DNA from 4 places in the Paenibacillus sophorae genome. Region 3 is predicted to be linked to each of the others. Evidence: riboswitches for the same ligand, from Rfam matches in the RefSeq annotation. Region 3 holds a riboswitch; each other region holds the start of a gene.

Region 1 (5,647 bases), 810 kb from region 3:
CCCAAGCTTCGGTTAAATATTTATCGATGCGTTCGCGGGCGTATTCCTCCTGAACGGTCCAGACGACGATATCATTATCCACGGTCTCGCCTTCTGCCCCTTCATTATGGGCGTCCTTACTCAATGCTGTTCATTCCTTTCCTCTACCTCGCTTGTTTCCTTCACTTCAATCACTTCAGTTGGGCCGCCCCTCATATCCATAATGGAATCGAGAATAATAAGCGCTACACCGACGACAATACAGGAATCCGCCACGTTAAAGATCGGAAACGTATAGCTGCCGAAATTAAACCGCAGAAAATCGACAACTTCGCCTGTAAGCGCCCGGTCGAGAAAGTTGCCGATTGCGCCGCCAAGCACAAGCGACAGCGCCAAGGGAAGCAAGCGCCGCGTCCTTCTTACTTTGTTCAAATACCAGACGATTCCAATCAAGACGACAAGCGTCACCAGAATGAGAAACCAGCGCTGGTCTTGCAGAATGCTGAAAGCGGCGCCGCGGTTGCGGTGCGATGTGATGACAAAAAAGTTTCCGATCACCGGAATTTGTTCGTCGATTTCCAGCCGGGTGGAGATCAGATATTTCGTTCCCTGGTCAAGCAAAAATACGATTAGCGCGATCAGATAGTACACCACTTCAGCTTGTCACTCCGTTCTTATTTTTCCCGCCCGAAAGCGGTCCAAAACGTGTATAAAAGACCTGTATATTGTAGCACAGGCCTCAAGAACCCGTCCATTGCGGCGCACCCCGCGCCGCACTTATCAAAAGCACAATTTGCCAGCGGTAAAAAACCGGCCAATCGGCCAACCTAACAAGGAAAACGGCAAATGGAAAGGAGCCGAGGCTAATGAATCACCTGTCTTCGGAACAGCTTGCCCGCCTGCGTGGCCTTCTTATCCGGCAGCGGGACGATATCCGGCACAGGCTTAAGGAGAATGAAGATCACGGTCTTGAAGATTCCATGCGGGATATGTCGGGCGAACTGTCGGAAATCGACAACCATCCCGGCGATGTCGCCACCGACCTGTATCATCGTTCCATGGATATATCGCTTCAAGAGCTCGAAGAACTGGAACTAAAGGATATAGACGACGCGCTTGAGGCGATGGACAAAGGCACATACGGCATTTGCGCGGCGAGCGGACAGCCGATTCCATATGAGCGACTGGCCGTTCTTCCCGCCACACGCTACTCCAAGGAATACAGCCCCCGCCAGGAAAAGCCGCATACGCGCCCCGTGGAAGAGGAATTTCTTACTCCTCCTTTTGGGCGAAGCAGTCTCGACGAGCATGAGTATAACGGATTTGACGGCGAGGACGCCTGGCAGATCGTCGAAAGCTTCGGCACCTCCAACACGCCGGCTATGGCGGAGGGAAATAATATCGATTCTTACAATGATATGGAAATCGAAGCTGATGATCCAGATGGCTTCGTCGAGCCCTGGGAAAATTTCATCGCCACGGACATAACAGGCAATCATGTTACCGTCGTGAAGGGACATCAGTACCAGAGTTACATGGACAGCGGAGAAGGCGACTACCTGCTTGATCCTTACGCTAACAATGAAAAGGAGTAGCCGCAAGGGCTGCTTCTTTTCTTTTAAGGACTCTTCGTGCTCAGTATAGGTCTTTTATCCTTCGTTAATTCCAGACAATATGTATAGAAAATCAATTAATTCGTCAAATTCCGAGCCTATTTATATAAATATATTGACAAAAGCAGAGCAAGGAATATATTGTAAGGGAAAATTATTCTTTATTTTTTCATAAACTCAATATGGGCAAAGTTCTCCGAAAGGGAATGACGCAAAGCCATGGATCTACAGTCTCAAATCTTGCTTGAGACCATGACAGCCAGGTTGCTGAAGAACCAGAACGCTAGTATATCAAGCGTCCTATATGGTGATTTTGTCAACCGACCTGTACTCTGTTTTGAGTGCAGGTTTTCTATTATTTGTTAGATAACATGGCAAACAATACTTGATTTGTGGGGTGGATCTTTTGAAGACAGTCGCAGATTATATGGCAGAAGCACTACGCAATCTCGGAGTGACGCATTCTTTTGGCATTATCGGTAAATCTATTTGTCCCATAGTTCTCAAAATGGTAGATTATGGTATTGAATTTATTCCTGGGAGACATGAATCCAGCTCCGGATTTGAAGCTTCCGGCTATGCCTTGAAAACCGGAAATCTCGGCGTGGCTTTCGGTACTTCCGGTCCAGGGGGGACGAACCTCCTCACAGCGGCGGCACATGCCAAAGCCAACAACCTCCCTGTGCTGTTTATTACGGGGCATCAATCCATTCAGGAGCTCGGAATTCCCCAGTGCCAGGATTCTTCTTCGTATCTTGCCGATTTGGCGGACATGTTCAGACCCGCTACGCTCTTCAGCAAACTAATCGAACGCGGCGATCATTTCAGCACGATTTTTAACCATGCTATTTCAATTGCGCTGAGCGGCAAGCGCGGACCTGTTCATCTGTGCATTCCTTTTGATGTCCAGACAGAACCGCTAAAAGAATGCCGAATTGTTATCCCCGAACGGGAAACGCTTGTCAGTTACGCTAATTTTGACCGTATTGTTGATGCCATTAACCATTCCAGCAGACCTCTGATCATAGCCGGCAAAGGCGTCAACCGCTCCGGTGCGCATACGGAATTGGTTCAATTGGCAGAGACCTTTAATATTCCTGTCGTTACTACTCCCGGCGGCAAAGGCGCTATCGCCTGGGATCATCCGCTATACCACGGTCCAATCGGTGTTGGCGGATGCAGGCATGGCGACGATTTGTTGAATCGCAGTGATTTGTTTATCGTGCTTGGATCACGTCTCAGTGATATGACCATTTGTAACCTCAAAGCGGAGAATCATCCGGAGACCTTGATTCAGTTTGACGTCGATCCCACCTTTGTGGGAAAAATATTGACCTCCCAGACGATTGCGGTCGGCGGAGATTTGCGGGATAACTTGTCGCTGTATCTCCAGAATGTTGATACTGCCGCTATTAAAAAACGTGATCCGGAGACGGCTGTTCATTATGCGGAAGAACTGCCCGATCTGCCCAATCTTTCACTGGCGTCGGTAATGAGCACGATGAGCGACCTGATCCCTTATAACAATACCATATTTGTTGATGACGGCAGCCACGGCTTCAATGCCGTGAAGTGGTACAACGTGAAGAAGCCGGGCAGTTTTGTCTTCGACGCTTACTTTGCCTGCATGGGCAACGCAATCGGCATGGCTATTGGAGCAAAGGCTGCTTCTCCTGAGGAAACGATATTCTGCATTACCGGCGACGGCTGCTTCATGATGCTCGGTACAGAAATTAATACTGCCGTTTGCAAGAATATCCCGGTCATTTTTATCGTTGTGAATAATATGCAGCTGGATATGGCGTTAAAAGGAATGGAAAAAACTACAGGCAGAATCGACGGAACTTTATTTGAAGTTCCTATGGATGCCGTAAAATTTGCCGAATCGCTGGGAGCTGCCGGCTACAAATGCGAGACCAAAGAACAATTTGCTACTGCTATCAGCGAAGCTGTGGCTTTAAACCGTGTTGCCGTCATCGAGCTATTGACTGACCGTGACGAAGTGCCTCCTACCGCACACCGCACACTAAATCTTGATTAATAGTTTCACAGACAAAACAAGCATATGCTTCCGAAGCAAGCTTTCACGAAAAGTAACCCGGGGAGCATACGCCAGCAAAACTTTTAGGAGGCATTTCTATGAAAGACAACGTAAACAGCGGTTTCAAGCATTTCTCTAATCTTTCCGGCGACTATGGGGCCAAGGCGATGGCTCCGATCAAAGAGCATTTTCCCGAATTGGCTGAATTTATTATGGGCAACGCTTATGGCGACATTTTTCAGCGGACCACTATTGGCGCCGATTGGAAAGAGATTGCCGTTATTTCCTCTCTGATTACGATGGGCCAATTCGAGCAGCTCGGCGTTCATTATGTGATGGCGCTCCGTGTAGGCATGACCGTTGATCAAATCAAGGGGATTTTACTGCATCTTGTGCCATGTGTTGGCGCTCCGAGAATTATTTCCGCTTTTAATGTCCTTCTCTCGACACTGGAAGAAATCCAATAACTACACCATCGACAAAATAATGCATCATTCGACTTTTTTATTGCATATCTGAGAAATATAAGTATACAATAAAGAAAAATATCCCAAAGCTAACGTTACCATGTCGAATGTTGGCATTAGCAAATCGTTTTAAAGGATATTTACATGAAAACGGCCCTGCGCAAAATGCAGTCGGACTTCATGCTAAACTCATCAAATTCCGGGAGAGATGTACACATGGGAAAATTTATTTTGAAGACAGACTCGGCTAAAAAGGTAATTGATATTGAATTGGAGGGAACTTTTACAGAAGAAGACGGCCTTAAATCGATTCAAGCCTATAAAGAAACGATCAGCGCTATTACTCCTGCAGACTATCAACTGCAAATTGATTGCAGAAAGCTGAATGTAACCGCACCTGAAGTTGTGCCGCTTCTTGAAGGCTGCTTCATCATGTTCAAGAGCGACGGATTTGTAAGAGTGAATCTTACCCTTGAGAATAATCCTGTCCTCAAAATGCAGCTGTCTCGTCTGGGACGCAAAGCGGGACTGGAAAACCTGGAAATTATTTCGGTCTAGTTAAACCGATGGAGTGAACGCTCACAAAACTTTTAGGAGGATACATATGGCTGGGATTCGTATTAAGGACATTGATATCTATCATCCAAGTAAAAAGATTGGCAACGACTTTTTCATTCAGCATTTTGACGAAAAGGGCATTGATATCCGTGGACTTCTGGCCGCTCTGGGCCGTGAAAACCGCTATAGCATCGACAATGAGGAAGAAAATTCCTTGACGATGGCCTTCGAGGCGGCGAGCAATGTTCTGGAGAAGACCGGTCTTACCGGTGCTGATATCGACCTTATCGCTTATGCTAGCCAAACTCCTGAATATATCTTCCCTACGAACTCATTGATGATTCACCGGCTGATAAACGGAGCGTCCCATACGATCTGCATCGACAGCAATGCGAACTGCGCGGGAATGACAGCTTCAGTTGAACAGGTTAGCCGGCAAATGATGGCCAATCCAAGAATCCGCCGCGCTCTGGTCATCGGCTCTGACCATGTTGCACCGCATGCCGATAAGAATGACCCCGTGTATTATGCCAACTTCGGTGATGCCGCCGCCGCTGTCATTTTGGAGCATGATGAGAATTCCGTAGGCTTCATAGATTCCATCTACCAGACAGACACTTGTGTCTACGGCAACTCGATGTTTCCGGCGGAAGGCTTAGCCAACGTGGGCCGCACCGGCGTAGGTGCCGGACAGTTCAATGTTAAATTCATTCCTTTTGACGATTCAATCTGCGTTAACGCCGCCTCTGAGTCTATCAACACCTTGCTTAGTGATAATGAGATAGCCCCTGAATCAATTAAAGTGGCTTGTTTCTCTCAGCTATCACTTCCCAACATTCAAGCGGTTTCCGAAAAAACCGGCATCGGCAGCGACGTAGCTGTCTACATCGGCGATGAATTCGGCTATACCTCGACGAGCAGCCCTTTCATCGCTCTGCACAAAGCTGTATCTACCGGGAAAATCGAACGCGGAGACAAGCTTCTGTTCT
Region 2 (5,647 bases), 1.2 Mb from region 3:
GGTTAATGCTCTGCAGCCTGCCCAGCGGAACAGCTGTAGGCGCTGAGCTTTCTTCATCCGTCTGCAAGGCGACGGCTGTCTTCGTTTCGCCGTTCTTTTGCTTACCCTCTTTCATCCGCTCGTAAGCCTGCTGAAGCACATTGTCCGCTTCGGCGCTCATCTTCGCCAGTTCATCCTGGGTAATCACCTTTTCGCGCTCCAGCCTCTCGGCATAAATCCGGAGAACGGTAGGATGATTCTTCACCTTGCCGTAGACGATCGGCTGGGTCATTTCGGGATCATCCATTTCATTATGTCCGTGCCTGCGGTAACCGATAAGATCGATCAGGAAATCTTTCTTGAACAGGTTGCGGTAAGCGCTGGCCAGGCGGACGGCGTCAATGCAGGCTTCCGGATCGTCAGCATTGACATGGACTATCGGAATTTCATAGCCTTTGGCAAGATCGCTTGCATAGTGCGTGGAGCGGGAATCCTCGCTCTCTGTCGTGAAGCCGATCCGGTTATTGACGATGATGTGGATCGTTCCGCCATTCTGGTATCCCTGAAGCTTGCCGATATTCAGCGTCTCCGCTACAATGCCTTCGCCGGGGAAGGCGGCGTCTCCGTGGATCAGCACAGCCATGGCCTTGTTCGTGTTGAGCACAGGCAGCCCCGGAGCGCTTCGGTCTTCCTGGGCCGCGCGCGCAAAGCCTTCCACGACCGGGTTGACGAATTCCAAGTGGCTCGGGTTGTTGGCAAGCGTCAGACGGGCTCGTACGGTCTCGCCTTCATGGAACGCGCGGTCGGCGCCCAAATGGTATTTTACATCTCCGGTCCAGCCGTAGTTGATGCCCATGGAGCCTTCGGACGGGAACAGCTCCTTGTTTGGAGAGTGGTGGAATTCGGAGAAAATAATATCGTATGGTTTACCCAAGATATGCGCGAGCACATTCAAACGGCCCCGGTGGGCCATCCCCATCAGGATATGCTCCGCGCCGTCGTGCGCGGCCGCGCGGACAATTTCGTCCAGCATGGGAACAAGCGCATCATTGCCTTCCAGACTGAACCGCTTCTGGCCGACGAATGTCTTATGCAGGAACGTCTCGAACTGCTCCACCTGGATGAGCCGGCCCAGCAGCCCTTTGCGTTCCGCCGGAGTCAGCGGAGCGGGCGAGGTGGCCGATTCGGCCTGGCTGTTCAACCAGCGAAGCTCCTGCTCGTCGTGGACATGGCCGAACTCGTAAGCGATCGTCTTGGTATAGGTTTGGCGCATCCGGTGATAAGCGTCCCAGCCTGTCAGCACATCCTGCGGAGCATTCTCCCAGATAAGCGAAGCCGGCAGGGCAAGCAAATCTTCGCGCGTAAGCTCATAAGTCTCGGGGTCCAGCCATTTGGCCATGGAGGTATGGCCCTGTTCCAGCGGGTCAATGTCGGCCGCCAGATGGCCAAAAATGCGGATGCTAGCGATCAACTTGGAGGCTCTAACCGCTTTGCGGAGCCAATCGGTATCTTCGGACAGGGACGGTCCGGGAGTTCTGGCAGCCTCGGATGTCAGCGGAGGAGGACCATAGATGGTGAATAGTTCGCGGTAGTGGGCTTCCACTGAAGAAGGATCTTCGGCGAAATGTTCGTACTTTTCCTGAATGTAGCCCAGATTGGGACCGTAATACTTGCTCCAGACGGATTCGTTGTAGGACTCTTTGGCTGACATGAAACATCCTCCTAACAGTTAAACTCCAAAGGTGGCGGTGAACAAGGAGGGCCCGCTTTTGGAGCTTCGATGGTTACGTTTACATTCTATAATAAAAAGAAACCATTATAAAGTAAGTGCCTCATCCTATTGTGCTACTTTCAACATTTGTAATCAATTCAAGCTTTCGTCCAATTCGTTCGAAAAAAGGCATAATTTTGAGCAGGACCAACATAGAGGGTTCTCTGTTTTCAAAATTAATGGTTAGCAGACTTGAAAAATGGGTATTTGTCATATATAGTTCATTCATACTACTAAGATCATACATATGTTCAAGTTATTTCTACTTCCGGGTGCCGTTTGATCAACTCTATTTTTTTCTCCGCGCATACTTACTTATTTCCAAAATTCGACACACTTTTGGGCAAGCTTCTTGTATAATATTCTTGCAAGACTCGTTGTAATGAGAACAAGATCAGATCCTTGAATAGCAAGGGTCCAGTAAAAGGTAAACTTGCTGAAAGGCAGGGGCACAAAGTCTCGGGTCTAAGGTAATTTTTATATACTACGACGGCCGGACTGCCTGGGGACAAAAATCTTAGGAGGAGATTTTTTGGACAAGTCCAACCAGGGGAACATCGGAGAGCTGCAGACGTCAGAGCTTGATATGGAATGGGTGTATTTGCTTCTGAAAGCAAAGAAGCAAGGGCTCCAAGTGGATGAGATTCGTCGGTTCTTCAATGACAGGACCCTTAAGGCAATGTAGCAAGAGGGGTCTGACAGGGCATTATCAATTGAAATTTGAGAGAGGACATGGCGGCGCGGCGTCATGTCCTCTGTATGTTTGTGGGCTTTGCTGGGTCACTGGTCCTTCTGTTCAAGACGCCATTTCTGGTAATCCAGAAACTCCTTAAACTCGCGTTTACTGACGCCCGAAGCCATAGCCTCCTGAACCAGTTTGAACCATTCGGAATCCAGCGGTTCCTCCTGCGTATCGGAAATCTCCCCATAGAGAAGAACGTGAACGGGAACGTCCAGAGCCTCGGCAATTTTTTCAATGAATTGGATAGAGGGGTTGGATTGAATGTTGCGTTCAACATTGCTTAAGTATGATTTGGCCACATCAGCCTTGCCCGCCAGCTCGGATAAAGATAATCCCTTCTCCAGACGAAGATGCTGAATGTGTTGTCCTATATTATCTGGCACGATGAGTTACGCCCCCCTCCTTGTTTTTGGTACTAGTATAGCAAAGGTCCGCATACAAGGCAAAGCAGGCATTTTCCAGAAATTCTAACGAATCTGAAAGCTATCGGCGGCTGGGCGCTGCCTTCTATCCCTTCGATTTCTGCGGCGGCGCGCCAGCGAATCGTCAGGGTAACGGCACGCCCCGGGAGCTGACGTACAGGTCATACCATTCCTTACGGGTAAGTGCAAGCTTGTCCGCCCCTTCGCAGGCTGAGATGCGCTTCGGATTTACCGTTCCGATGACGGGCTGAATCGTGGCCGGATGCGCCATCAGCCAGGAGAGGACAATCGCTTCCGGGGTTGTCCCTTTCTCATCGGCCAGCGTACGGACAAGGCGCGCGGTGCTGCGGACCGTTTCGGATTCTCCGTCCAGCGGGCGACCGCTGTATTTGCCCTGGGCCAGCGGCCCCCACGCCTGAAGCTGGATATTCTCCAGTCTGCAGTGCTCGACCGTTCCCTCGGGCATACCTTGCTCTCTCCAGGCTTTCTGATTGACGCTTACAACCGAATCGAGCCAGTAGATCTTCTCAAGGCTCATCTCCAGTTGATTGACGATAAACGGCTCTTCGCTGTATGCCTGAAGCAGCTTGATCTGCCCCTCGCTCATATTGGAGACGCCGAAATGCCGCACCTTGCCGGATTGCTTAAGCAGGTGAAGCGCTTCGCCCACCTCTTCAGGGTCCATCAGCGGATCGGGCCGGTGAAGCAGCAGAATATCAAGGTATTCGGCTCCCAGACGAGACAGGATGCCGTCCACGCTGCTCAGGATATGGCTCTTGGAGAAATCGAACACGTTGGAGCTTTCGCCCGGTTCGGCCAGCTTAATGCCGCACTTCGATTGAAGAATGATACGTTCACGCAGCTCCGGCCGTTCTTTAAGGACGGTGCCGAATACTTGCTCGGCTTTGCCGCGGGTGTAAATATCGGCATGGTCGAACATGTTGACGCCGATGGAGAGCGCAGCTTCGACAGCCTCATGTCCTTCATTGATCTGCTCTTTGGTAATCGCCTCGCGGTCCCAGTCTCCACCAAGGCCCATACAGCCCAGGACAAGCCGGCTTGCGGGAATTCCGCGCTTGTTAAGCGGTAACGTTTTCAATTCAATCCCTCCGTCATAGTGATAGATGATTTCAGAGATATTGTACAACTTTGGAAGCCAGTACGATACTTTTAATCGCTTAAGAAGCGGTGCCAGGCGGCATACAAGGGGGCTACTCCTTTAGATCCAAGGGCTTCCCGATATCGCCGAGCTTGTGCGCCCGTACGTCAGCGTACAGGCGCTTCAGCCATTTCAGTTCCGTCAGGCTGTGCTCATATTTGCCGTACATGAGATGAAGCGCGGCGCGGGGAACGGTGGAAACATGCTCTTCATAGACCTGATAAGCGAGATTGACCTGATGCTCGGTCTCCCGGATGCGCTCCTCCAACAGTTTCGCAATCTTGTCCGGATCAACATGCCGCGAGAAGGCGAGCGCGAGGTACATCGGATGATAGAGGGTGTCGTTCTGCTTAAACAGCTGCAGCAGGAGCTGCTCGAACAAGGCCCTTCCCGAACCGGTGATCCGGTATATGGTTTTGTCCGGCCGGTCGCTGCTGCGGATAATCTCAATCTGTGCAATCTGTCCGTTCTTGGCTAATTGGTCGACGGCGTAGTACAGGGAGCCCATTTGCAGCTTCGTAATCTGATCGATCGCGCGGTCTTTCATCACCAGCATCATTTCATAGGGATGCATGTCCCGTTCCAGCAGCAGCCCGAGAATAGCCAGCTTCATTGACATGGCAGCTCTAATCCTTGCTGGTCGCCGGCTGCGGAGCTTTACTGCGGGTGAAGAGGCGGTCCTTCGGCATGAGCAGCACGGCCGCGAGCCCTAGCACCGCCGGAATAAGCGCCCACAGGAACGTATGCGCAATGGAGGAAGACAGCGCGGCTGAGATTTTCTCAAGCACGGGAGCCGGAATCTGCGCTCTTGCTTCCGGGGTCAGCGCGGCGCGCGGATCGCCGAAGGCGGATGACTGGGCGCTGCCGCCGAACGTAGCGCTGAGTTTGTCCGTGAACAAATTGCGCTGGGTGATGCCGAAGATGGTGATCCCGAGCGTCATGCCAAGCGAACGCATAAAGGTGCAAGTCGACGTGGCCGAACCGCGCTGGCGGACATCAAAATGATGGACAGAGGACATGTTGAGCACCGAGAAGGAGAATCCGACGCCAAATCCGGTTACAGCCATAAAGAGATTGACCTGCAGGCGGGTAGTATCCGGCGACAGGGTCCCAAGCAGAGCAACGCCGGCGACGAAGAAGACAGTGGACAGCAGCATGATGTTCCGGAAGCTGGCCCGGGCTGTCAGCTGGCCGCCAAGCTGGGCGCCGACGACCGAACCGATCATCATCGGCATCAGAATCAGGCCGGAATTCGTGGCGGAGCCGCCGAATACGCCCTGCACGAAGATTGGGATGTAGACGGTTGCCACAATGAAGGCTGAGCCGTAGAAGAGAGCAGCCAGAGCGCTTGTCGCGAACAGCCTGTTCCGGAACATGCTGAATGTGATAACGGGTTCGGCCGCACGCCGCTCAATGAGCAGAAAGGTGATCAGCAGCACCGCAAAGCCCGCGAACAAGCCAAGAATGGCGGAGGAGCCCCAGGCATATTCCTGCCCGCCCAGCTCCAGAGCGAACATGAGGCAGATAATAGCGCCGACCAGCGTAAAGGCGCCGCCCCAGTCGATCCGCTGCTT
Region 3 (5,647 bases):
ATTTCTCCTGATCTTGATCCTGAATAACGTGATTGAAGGCCCATTATTGGGCAAGGGGAACAACCAGTACGCTAACGGTGATTAGTTACTCTTCTCTCGCTTATTTTTCCCAGGTATTTCTCTATTCTATCGAATCCTTCATTAATATTATCCACGGAGGTAGCATAGGACAGTCTCACGTAACCTTCGCCCATAGCCCCAAAACAATCTCCAGGAGACACAACAACATGCTGATCCTTAAGAAGTTCTAATGCAAATTCATCTGAGGTTAGTCCCGTTTCTTTAATATTCATGAATACGTAAAATGCGCCTTTCGGCATTAGGCAGGACAAGGTATCGATGCTGTTGATTCGATCGACCATAATCCTTCTGCGCTGTTTATATTGATCATTCATATATTCAAGAGCGTCTTGGGGTCCAGTTAGCGCTTCAATCGCTGCATATTGTGCTGGAGTGTTCACGCATGATAACATAAATTCCTGTGTTTTTTGCATTTGAGAGATTACGTGCTTCGGACCTAAACAGAATCCGACCCTCCAACCTGTCATCGCGTATGATTTAGAGACGGAATCTACTATAATGGTTCTTTCTTTCATCCCGGGAATGCGGGCGATATTGAAAAAAGCTTCTTCATCATAAGTAAGATATTTGTATACCTCATCAAAAATCACATATAAATCATGCTGGGTGGCTATCCGCGCGATCATTTCTATCGTTTCCCGATCGGCCACGGCTCCCGTTGGATTGGATGGCGTATTCAATATGATGGCTTTGGATTTTGGGGTTATCGCTTCTCTTAAACCTTTTTCCGTAAAGTTGAACCCTTCTTCTTCGTACACCGGAACCGTAACAGGAATTGCGTTATTCATTTCGATCATTCCGTAATAATTGGTATAACATGGATCACTTACGATAACCTCATCTCCGGGGTTCGTAAGGACCAGAAGGGACAGGTAAAGCCCCTGCATACCCCCAACTGTAATCATGATTTCATCAAGCGGATTGTAACTAACTTTGTCAAAATCTTTAAAATGCGCGCTTACAGCTTCACGCAGAGGAAGAATACCGGAATTTGGCGTGTAATGAGTGTGGCCGTGATCCATGGCTTTTTTTGCAGCTTCAATAATATGCCCCGGAGTATCAAATTCAGGTTCGCCTATTACAAAACTAATCACATTATCCAAACCTTGTGCCATATCATACATTTTTCTGATTTTAGCCGGTTCGATGCTTGCGATCTTTGACGATAATTCTTTCATTATTAATCTCCTTCTGCTGCCGTGTAATCTTATCTGCGTATTGAAACCGCACCTTCCACACCTTTTTGTAGGTGACCGTCTAAATATTCGACCCCAATGGAGTCTAAGCCTTCTTTTAGTTCCGCAACCATTTCATCTTTCTTGTCTGGCAGCATACCGTGTACGGGTATTACATTGGATGTATGGAGACCGAAGAAATACGTATGATCTAAGTCCAGTCCACTTAACATTTCGATTTCCTCTTCAATATTTTGACGCAAGGTATTTTCTATAAAAAGCCCTTTTTTTACTTCTTCATCCAGCGGGCTGCCGGGATCCACGTGTAAAGTGGCAATAAAGATGAGCTTTGGTTTAACTTCATTTAGCAGTTTGCTGTTTGCTGTTGCGTTTTCACGTGTTTTCTCGCTGCCGGCTCCTCCGATGATAATATTTACACTAAAGTCTATGCCAGCATTGGTCAAACGCTTTAACTGCGCTTTCGCTTCATCCACGGTAAACCCTTTATTAAAATGTTCCACGACCTCTGGCATACCGGATTCCAGACCAATGTTGAGGTCATTAATCTTTAAAGCTCTTAATTCTTTAAGCTCATCATCTGTTTTATTTATGATGTTATTAACGGAGGCATACATCGCTATAGTCTCAACTTCAGGCAGAATTTCATTGATTTTAACAGCAATGGATTTCAGCCGGTCCGCACTTAGAGAAAAGGGGTCGGCATTAACTAAGAAAATACGGTTTACTCTAGGATACACTCGTCTCGCTTCCCGTAAATCCTGTTCGATTTGCTCCAGCGTTTCGACATGAAAAGGAACATCGCTATACATGGTGCAGAAGCTGCATTCATTATGGCTGCATCCTACAGTAACTTGTAATAATAATGAGTTTGCTTCAAATGGCGGACGATAAACGGGCCCGGTATATTTCATTTTAATCTCTCCTTTTTGTACGTTATGCTTATTTCTATAAGTTTACAATCATGCAGCTTTCTAAGGTAGTACGCACTTTAAAGTACGTATCGAAAACCAATTAGTAATATTTAGATAATAAACAAAACATTTCATTGGTAAATTTTAAATTGGGACTTATACTCTAAAAAGAAGCAGCAAAAGAACTATAAGAAATCACGAAACAAGTGATTGACCAAAGGCAAACTCGTTCGAAAGACGGGGACGCAAAGCCACGGGTCTACCGTTATAGGAAACTATAACCAGACAGCCGGGTTGCTCAGGCAGCTTGTTTTTTTGTGTGTTCTCACAGCAGAAGAAAGGAAGGGTTCAACGAAAATGAGAAGAATCTTTTGGAGTGTGCTTGTGGTCTGGATGCTCGTTGCATTAACCGAAATGGAGACAAGGGGGATGGTTGCGAGCGCGGCAGCAGGGCTGAACTACACATGGAAAGACGAGGTGACGAAGTTCAAAGTCGGACCGGTTGATTTTCAAGATCTCAAGGATGCTGATATCGCTGGCCGCTACTTAACCTGGACTATAATTCAAGATTACTATGATTCGATTTACGTTTTAAATTTGGATAACGGAAAGACGGAAAGATTGACTACCGATAAGACCCACAAATATAACCCGGTTATAGCGGATACCATTCAAGGCCCAATGGTTCTTTGGATTCAGAGTAATGAACTCCATGGAAGTGATATATGGGGATACAATTTGAAAAGTAAGGAAAAAAAGAAGCTGGTTGACGGCGGGTCATCATCGCTAACGGAGCCCGTTGGAAATGGCAATTATCTGGCATGGGTTGATCATTACAAAGTCCAAGTTCTTAATTTGACAACCGGAGAGTCGGAGGAGATCGAGGAAGGGAGTAATCCTCAGCTGGGTAAGGGCCGGCTTATCTATCTGTACCGATCCGATGAAATTAGGGCCTATAATCTGGAAACAAAAAGTAAAAATAATTTTTACGGAGCCAGCTTTCCGTATGATTATTCGTTCAATGGCAAATACATTTTGCTCAAGACCAAACTCAGGGAAAATCAGGGTTATGTTGAGCTGAACGCAACCACTCCGTCTGAAAAGGGAATCGTCCTGCAAAATGATGCTCCTTTCAAATTGTCAAAAGTATTTACAGGATTGTCCTATGGCCTTTGGGTTGAAAAAGGTGAGGGAAATAAAGCAGAGGTAACAGGTGTGGACCTTTTGCATAAGGAGTCCTTTTCGATACCGCTGGAAGCGACATACAATCATGTACTCGGACTCTCCGGCGATACGCTGATTTATTTAAATAAAGGCGGTTTTATCGTCAAAAGAACCATCATTCCTCCGAGTACCCGTGCAGACCGGAATGCAGAACCGATTCATGTCGTTATGGACGGGTTAGAGGTTCCCCTGCGTACGGCCCCAATTTCGCTTAACAATAGCACCTATGTCGAGTTTCGTTCCCTGTTCGAGCGGATGGGGTTCGGCATAAAGTGGGATAACAAAACGCGCCAGATCACGGGCACCAAGGGAAGCCTGGTAATTAAACTGACTATTGGCAAGAAAGAGATGGTTGTTAATGGAAAAGCTATCAAAACCGATTATGCGCCGGTTACTCGGGGCGGTACAACCTATGTTCCTCTTAGACTTATTGGTGAAGCGGCTGATCGTAAAATAAGCTGGAATGGAGCAAAGCAGACGGTGTACATCAGCCTGAAAGATACCAAGGATACCCTCTATAACGAGGACGGCAGCATGCGGTATCATGGCGGACTGGTAGGCGGTATCCGTGAGGGATATGGAACGCAATACAACGAAAACGGACGTGTTTTCTATGAAGGGGAGTGGAAGAACGATAAAATGCATGGCGAAGGGAAAATGTACTATCTTTTCGCTGACGAACTGTTTTTCGAAGGAACGATGAGAGATGGAATGCAGACCGAGGGCATCGAATATTATCCCGGCGGCGGACTTCGGTACAAGGGTTCTTACAATGGAGCGCTGCACTGGGAGGGGCAAGAGGTTGTTCTGAATCGAAGTACAGGCGAATATCTCGTCGTAGAAATAAGTAAGGGACGGCGGGAAGGAAAGGCAATCTGGTATTACGCCAGCGGTGAGGTTAAAATTGAGGGGGATTTTGCGGACGACCGGTTTATTAACGGCACACTCTATGATCCCGAGGGGAATGTGCTGTACCAAGGCGAATTTGACGATTCGGGTGAACCTTTAAAGAATTAAACAATAATAACAGTCCTGACGAAGTTATTTTCATCGGGACTGCTGCGAAACTTAATATTAATCCCTCTGAGCCAACCCTTCAATCGGGTTGGCTCTTGTGGTCTGTGAACCATTCCTCCTGTCAAAGAAAACGCAATCCGTTCACCATCGCTTGAAGATGATCTTGATCCGCCCAGAGGATGAAGTACGGATAGGTGGTGCCGTTAATCACAACAGGCTGCGGATATACGGCGATGAGTGCGGATTGCCGCCGAAATTCCGGCGCTTGGTCCGGGGAAGGGAAGATAAAGCAGGCTTCCTGATTCTGCACTCGTCCCGGAACGATCCGCGGCGAAGAGCCGTATGGCATTAACCGGTGATAAGCTTCTGCGCGGCACAGTTCTGGAAACGGTAGCTCGCTGGCCAGGGCGGAGATTTGGAAGAAACCGTCCGCGCCCTCGTACCGGGTCTCGCTCACCGCCCGCCAGGCGGCGGGATAAGGGAAGCTGACCCGGTACGCTGCACTGCGGAACTGGGCGTAGTCTTCCGCCGGAATGGCTCCATGGGACCATTGTACGGAGGTGATGGCGCCTGCCCCGGAAATCACGCGGATCGGTGCGGGATGGCGGATATCGATGATCCAAATCTCGCTTGCAAGCCCCGCTCCTCTGCAGCCGGACAAGTAAGCGATGGATTCGCTGTCAGGGGACCAGGTGACGGGAGTCCCAAAGCAATCGGAGACGGCCAGAATTTGCTGGCCCCCGCCTTGCGGGCGCTCGGTTCGGATGGTGGAGAAGTAGCCTTTGCGTTCGGCGAAATCGGTTGCGCTGTAGGCGATGTCGGCGCTGCCCGGAGCCCAGGCCGGGAAATAATTTTTTGCTAATGGCCCTCCTGTGAGCTCGAATATGTTCCCTGTGTTGATGTCAACGACATAGATGATGGAGATGCTTGCGCCGGGAGAGGTGAAAAGGGCATAGGAGCCGTTCGGGGAGAGCTGTACATCATTCTTAGGGCTGAGCGTATCGTGCGTAATTTGGCGCTGGCCGGCAGCGTCGACTCGAATCTCATAAAGCTGATCGTTCCCTGTGCTGTCCGGAGCCGCGAATAAAAGTTTATCGCCGGAGGGAAACCACTGCACATGCTTGGCGCCGGAAACGGGCAGCGTTCTAGGGAAGAAGGTGGCGAGCTCATAGAGAATGATCCGGCCCTGCTTCGTATAGCCGATCTGCCTGCTATCCG
Region 4 (5,647 bases), 1.6 Mb from region 3:
AGTATTTAGCCTTGGCAGATGGTCCTGCCGGATTCATACGGGGTTTCACGTGCCCCGCACTACTCGGGATCCGTCTCGGAGGGAACGATTTTTCAGCTACAGGGCTTTTACCTCTTCTAGCGGGCCTTTCCAGACCTCTTCGCTTAAACCGTTCCTTTGTAACTCCATGGGAGACGTCCCACAACCCCGAAGAGCAAGCTCTTCGGTTTAGGCTGTTCCGCGTTCGCTCGCCGCTACTGACGGAATCACTCTTGTTTTCTCTTCCTCAGGGTACTTAGATGTTTCAGTTCCCCTGGTCTGCCTCTACCTACCCTATGAATTCAGGCAGGAGTGACTGTGCATTACCACAGCCGGGTTTCCCCATTCGGACACCCCCGGATCAACGCTTGCTTACAGCTCCCCGAGGCCTTTTCGTTGTTCGCCACGTCCTTCTTCGGCTCCTGGCGCCTAGGCATCCTCCGTGTGCTCTTACTAGCTTAACCAACTAAGCACTTTCACTTCACTTGTTCAATCGCTTGACACAAGCTCAGCTAAAAGATGTTCTAAAACGCAATTTTCGTTTCGGTATCCAGTTTTCAAGGATCAAGTTCTTGCTTTTGAGAGTTTGAGCTCTCAAAACTGAGCAACGAGTGAGCAACAGGCCTAAACCTGAGTTTTGGAAGCTAAGCTTCCGATTTGAATGTTTCCGCTGCGGGAAACGATTCTCCATAGAAAGGAGGTGATCCAGCCGCACCTTCCGATACGGCTACCTTGTTACGACTTCACCCCAATCATCTACCCCACCTTCGGCGGCTGGCTCCCTTGCGGGTTACCCCACCGACTTCGGGTGTTGTAAACTCTCGTGGTGTGACGGGCGGTGTGTACAAGACCCGGGAACGTATTCACCGCGGCATGCTGATCCGCGATTACTAGCAATTCCGACTTCATGCAGGCGAGTTGCAGCCTGCAATCCGAACTGAGACCGGCTTTATAAGATTGGCTCCGCCTCGCGGCTTCGCTTCCCGTTGTACCGGCCATTGTAGTACGTGTGTAGCCCAGGTCATAAGGGGCATGATGATTTGACGTCATCCCCACCTTCCTCCGGTTTGTCACCGGCAGTCACTCTAGAGTGCCCAGCTTCACCTGCTGGCAACTAAAGTCAAGGGTTGCGCTCGTTGCGGGACTTAACCCAACATCTCACGACACGAGCTGACGACAACCATGCACCACCTGTCTCCTCTGTCCCGAAGGCCGCGCCTATCTCTAGACGATTCAGAGGGATGTCAAGACCTGGTAAGGTTCTTCGCGTTGCTTCGAATTAAACCACATACTCCACTGCTTGTGCGGGTCCCCGTCAATTCCTTTGAGTTTCAGTCTTGCGACCGTACTCCCCAGGCGGAGTGCTTACTGTGTTAACTTCGGCACCAAGGGTATCGAAACCCCTAACACCTAGCACTCATCGTTTACGGCGTGGACTACCAGGGTATCTAATCCTGTTTGCTCCCCACGCTTTCGCGCCTCAGCGTCAGTTACAGCCCAGAAAGTCGCCTTCGCCACTGGTGTTCCTCCACATCTCTACGCATTTCACCGCTACACGTGGAATTCCACTTTCCTCTTCTGCACTCAAGCTGCCCAGTTTCCAGTGCGACCACAGGTTGAGCCCATGGTTTAAACACCAGACTTAAACAGCCGCCTGCGCGCGCTTTACGCCCAATAATTCCGGACAACGCTTGCCCCCTACGTATTACCGCGGCTGCTGGCACGTAGTTAGCCGGGGCTTTCTTCTCAGGTACCGTCACTCTCTTAGCAGTTACTCTAAGAGACGTTCTTCCCTGGCAACAGAGCTTTACGATCCGAAAACCTTCATCACTCACGCGGCGTTGCTCCGTCAGGCTTTCGCCCATTGCGGAAGATTCCCTACTGCTGCCTCCCGTAGGAGTCTGGGCCGTGTCTCAGTCCCAGTGTGGCCGTTCACCCTCTCAGGTCGGCTACGCATCGTCGCCTTGGTGAGCCGTTACCCCACCAACTAGCTAATGCGCCGCAGGCCCATCCCTTGACAGCAGATTGCTCCGCCTTTCAGCCTCCCAGCAGGTGCCAAGAGGAATTATCCGGTATTAGCTACCGTTTCCGGTAGTTATCCCAGTTCAAGGGGCAGGTTGCCTACGTGTTACTCACCCGTCCGCCGCTAAGTATTTTTGAGAGCAAGCTCTCAAAAATACTCCGCTCGACTTGCATGTATTAGGCACGCCGCCAGCGTTCGTCCTGAGCCAGGATCAAACTCTCCAATAAGGTTTTTTCGTGCGGTTACTCCCTCGAATCACTCCAAGAAAACAACCATCCGAAAAGTTTATCGATAGAGCGATTAGCTCATGTTGAAACATCTGACGAGAATTTGCATTCTCATGATGGCCTTTCCAAAGCGTGAACCACGCTGTGAAATCCATCTCTTTTGGAACTCGCTAGAAGCGAATTCCCACTCACTCGTTGTTCAGTTTTCAAAGATCAAACTTGTTTGCCGTTCAACTTAATGTCTCAGCAGCAACTCTTATAATATATCATACACTCTACAGAAACGCAAGCTTTTTTTGAAAGTTTATTTTATCTTGTCGGCAAAGGCTTGTGTCTCCCGAGGACGACTTATCTATAATACCTCTTCTCTGAGGATATGGCAATACCCAAAATACAAAAAAAACAATCCACTTATTATTTAAGCGGATTGTTCATTTATTGCATGAAGCCGTCAGTTGCTTAATAATACTTCGCACCGGTATATTTGCTGGCGCTTTTAATCAGGGAGACCGCTTTATTACTCTTTCCCAAACCGGCGTCTACCGTCGTATCAATAGTCACCCACTGCCCATCGATGAGGACTTCATTCCATGCATGGTATTGAGATACATAGCTGCTCTCACCCATCACAAGCTTAGCGGGAACGTTCACACTGCGGAGCATAGCGGCAAAGAGGGAAGCATAGTCGTAGCAGATTCCTTTTTTGCTTGCAAGCGTTCTGTCGATGTTCGGCACATAGTCGGTAGATACGTTGGCTGCTAAGGCGTAGTCGTATTTTACATTGGAGACGATGTAGTTATAAATGGCGGTTACTTTTTCTTTGTCAGTGTCGGTATTCTGGGTGAGTTGTTTCGCTTTTTGGATCGCTCTGTCGGACGGGTTCCATTTAACGTTCTGCACCGAGCTCAGATATACGGCGTTAGGTTCGCTCATCGAAAGGTCGATAGAATCGGAATAAACCACTTTATACTTGTTGCCGCTGGTATTCTCAAGGATGGAAACTTTATAGGAGCCGCTGCCTTGCTGAAGCGGGAAGGACTCATTGGGCTCTGATGCGAAGAGGTTGTAGGTATAACTGCTGCCGTTCTTGGTAATCATCAGTTTAGTGCGCTTGCCCTGGGGAGCGTTATATTGAATGCCAACAACACCTTGGCTTAAATTCGAAGTGTCCAGCCATTCGGAACTGCCGCTCGCGGCGGCTGCCGGGGTAACTGGAACGGAAGTGGCTACTGTAAATAATATAAGAAGCCAAAAATAAAACTTCTTCACGGATAAAACTCCTTTCGATAGCTGGCTGCCATCCTCGCGGGAAGGCCCTTTAGCTTTGCGTCCCTACCTTTCGATAGGTTTGCCATTGTCGTGCAAGTTTCATCTATTCAAATAATAGGTAAATATTCTAAAATTTTACTTGTGAGTTAAACAAAAAAAGCTTCTTCATTCGGTAGCTGGCTGCCATCCTTACGGGAAGGCCCTCTAGCTTTGCGTCCCAATCTTTCGATAGGTTTGCCGTTATCGTGTTTAGCTTTTCTAATATTAGATTACCATATTTATCTGAATTATCAATAGAAAACTAGGAAAATATACCTGTATGATTACCTATTTTTACATATTTCCGCCACAGTCACGGGAGCTTTGCGTGCACAATTAGCCGATGAGTCGGATTAATCAGCGGATCGCATGTGATGAGCGTAAGGATGCGGTCTTTGTTACTGCCTTCCAGCACGGACACATCAGTAGGTTCGACTATCGAGATATCATAGACCGTGTAGTTATAGACTTTCCCTTTGGTCTTAACGGAAATCGTATCACCGATCTTCACCTCATTCAGACGGTTGAACAGTCTTCCCTTGGTATGGGCGCGGTGAGCGGCGATAGCCGCATTCCCGATTTCTCCAAGCGGAGCGGTCTCGGTCAAATGCACGGCCGCATGCCGCATATTCGCTTTGGTGGCTCCTTCAAGCACGGGAAGTTTGACATCGATTTTATCGATCTCAATCAGCGCGATCGCTTTCTCGTCTCCGTCTGAACCGCCTTTATCCTCTGCGAGCTGCGACTGCTCGTCCAAGGCCGATTCTTCGGCAAGCAGCTGTGTCACTTTGGCATATTTGAGCCGCAGATCGGGATCGACCGAATCTTGAGCCTTCTCCGCGCTTTGTTCAAAACTCTGCTCCGCTTCCTTCAGCAGCTTCTGCTGCTGCCAATCTTCTAACCATTCGCTCGTCTTTGGATACAGGATCAGCAGAACGCCAGCGATAATTATGATATAAGAAAGCTTGCGCATAATCTTCACCCTCTATCGTCGCTCCGCTTCCGCCCCGGAGATTGCCTCACCGGAGACAGGCAGAGACTGCTTTGGCTTCACAAACACCCATTTTCTGCTGCCAAAAAAATTGATGATGACCGTAACAAACGTAACCAATACCTTCGACAGCAGCTCCTGCAATCCAAGACGGCCGATTAGAACACTCATCAGCAGCAGAGATATGCACAGCACGAACAGATTCAATGCAATAAACCTCAGGAGCTGCTTATGAATGAAGCCTTCTTCCTTGCTCCGCTGCCGGTCCTTGAACGTTATTTTACTGTTCAAAATAAAACTGTTGGCCGTTCCCGCACCATAGGAGATGACCTGGGCAACGACATAGAAGAGCCCGAGCGAAGTCAGCAGCGCGAACACGGCCATATCTACCAATGTATTCAGAAGACCGACAATATTAAATTTAACGAACTGGAGGATATCGCCGCGCACATTATTGTTATTCATAAGGTACATCCTCCCGTGATTGTCCGGCTTTCTCCCGAAAGAGCTCGGCTTCCTCCTCCTTCAGGTTTCTGTAGCCTACCGCCTCGCGGACAATGTAAAGCGGCCGGTCCTTCGATTCATCGTATATCCGGCCGATATATTCGCCGATTACCCCGAGGATCATAAGTACAATTCCGTTAAACAGCAGGTTCACGCCGACGATGGAAGCCCAGCCGGGCACCGTGCGGGAAGTAAACCACTTCTGCATCAACACGAAGAACAAAAAGACAAAGCTGGAAAACGAAAGCAAAAACCCAAGGTAAGAAGCGATTTTGAGCGGCTTGTGCGAAAAAGACGTGATGCCGTCGAGCGCAAACCGGATCATTTTTTTGAGCGGATATTTGGTCTCCCCGGCAAAGCGCTCCTCGCGGACATACTCCACCATCGTCTGGCGGAAACCGACCCAACTGACAAGCCCTCTGACATAGCGGTTCTTCTCCTTGAGTTCGCGCAAAACGTTGCACACCTTGCGGTCGATCAGGCGGAAGTCGCCCGTATCGGTTGGAATATCCACGCTCGTCATACTGCTCAGCAGGCGGTAAAACAGCTTGGCGGTGATTTTTTTGAACAATGTTT

Evidence for each region. Region 3 has a riboswitch for cyclic di-GMP ahead of KP014_RS27735 (stalk domain-containing protein). Riboswitches for the same ligand answer to the same signal wherever they lie in the genome.
Region 1: linked by a shared signal. The riboswitch ahead of KP014_RS23880 (thiamine pyrophosphate-binding protein) and the one ahead of KP014_RS27735 (stalk domain-containing protein) in region 3 are both predicted to bind cyclic di-GMP.
Region 2: linked by a shared signal. The riboswitch ahead of KP014_RS28595 (anti-repressor SinI family protein) and the one ahead of KP014_RS27735 (stalk domain-containing protein) in region 3 are both predicted to bind cyclic di-GMP.
Region 4: linked by a shared signal. The riboswitch ahead of KP014_RS06615 (transglutaminase-like domain-containing protein) and the one ahead of KP014_RS27735 (stalk domain-containing protein) in region 3 are both predicted to bind cyclic di-GMP.

Annotation. Positions count from the first base shown of each region.
Region 1 is NZ_CP076607.1:4,900,421-4,906,067, forward strand. Features, by position in the region: gene KP014_RS23865 (RluA family pseudouridine synthase) at 1-82, opposite strand, end outside; gene lspA (signal peptidase II) at 121-633, opposite strand; gene KP014_RS23875 (TraR/DksA C4-type zinc finger protein) at 846-1,574, shown strand; cyclic di-GMP riboswitch class I at 1,768-1,864, shown strand; gene KP014_RS23880 (thiamine pyrophosphate-binding protein) at 2,020-3,633, shown strand; gene KP014_RS23885 (carboxymuconolactone decarboxylase family protein) at 3,732-4,100, shown strand; gene KP014_RS23890 (hypothetical protein) at 4,317-4,658, shown strand; gene KP014_RS23895 (3-oxoacyl-[acyl-carrier-protein] synthase III C-terminal domain-containing protein) at 4,705-5,647, shown strand, end outside.
Region 2 is NZ_CP076607.1:1,031,050-1,036,696, forward strand. Features, by position in the region: gene KP014_RS04980 (2-oxoglutarate dehydrogenase E1 component) at 1-1,690, opposite strand, end outside; cyclic di-GMP riboswitch class I at 2,167-2,256, shown strand; gene KP014_RS28595 (anti-repressor SinI family protein) at 2,283-2,435, shown strand; gene KP014_RS04990 (helix-turn-helix domain-containing protein) at 2,531-2,875, opposite strand; gene KP014_RS04995 (aldo/keto reductase) at 3,039-4,013, opposite strand; gene KP014_RS05000 (PadR family transcriptional regulator) at 4,126-4,692, opposite strand; gene KP014_RS05005 (MDR family MFS transporter) at 4,700-5,647, opposite strand, start outside.
Region 3 is NZ_CP076607.1:5,711,473-5,717,119, reverse strand. Features, by position in the region: gene KP014_RS27745 (pyridoxal phosphate-dependent aminotransferase) at 72-1,259, opposite strand; gene KP014_RS27740 (radical SAM protein) at 1,289-2,188, opposite strand; cyclic di-GMP riboswitch class I at 2,398-2,490, shown strand; gene KP014_RS27735 (stalk domain-containing protein) at 2,546-4,429, shown strand; gene KP014_RS27730 (LysM peptidoglycan-binding domain-containing protein) at 4,551-5,647, opposite strand, start outside.
Region 4 is NZ_CP076607.1:1,397,176-1,402,822, reverse strand. Features, by position in the region: rRNA gene KP014_RS06625 (23S ribosomal RNA) at 1-482, opposite strand, end outside; rRNA gene KP014_RS06620 (16S ribosomal RNA) at 712-2,268, opposite strand; gene KP014_RS06615 (transglutaminase-like domain-containing protein) at 2,728-3,537, opposite strand; cyclic di-GMP riboswitch class I at 3,551-3,631, opposite strand; cyclic di-GMP riboswitch class I at 3,706-3,786, opposite strand; gene KP014_RS06610 (class D sortase) at 3,890-4,549, opposite strand; gene KP014_RS06605 (GtrA family protein) at 4,562-5,032, opposite strand; gene KP014_RS06600 (glycosyltransferase family 2 protein) at 5,025-5,647, opposite strand, start outside.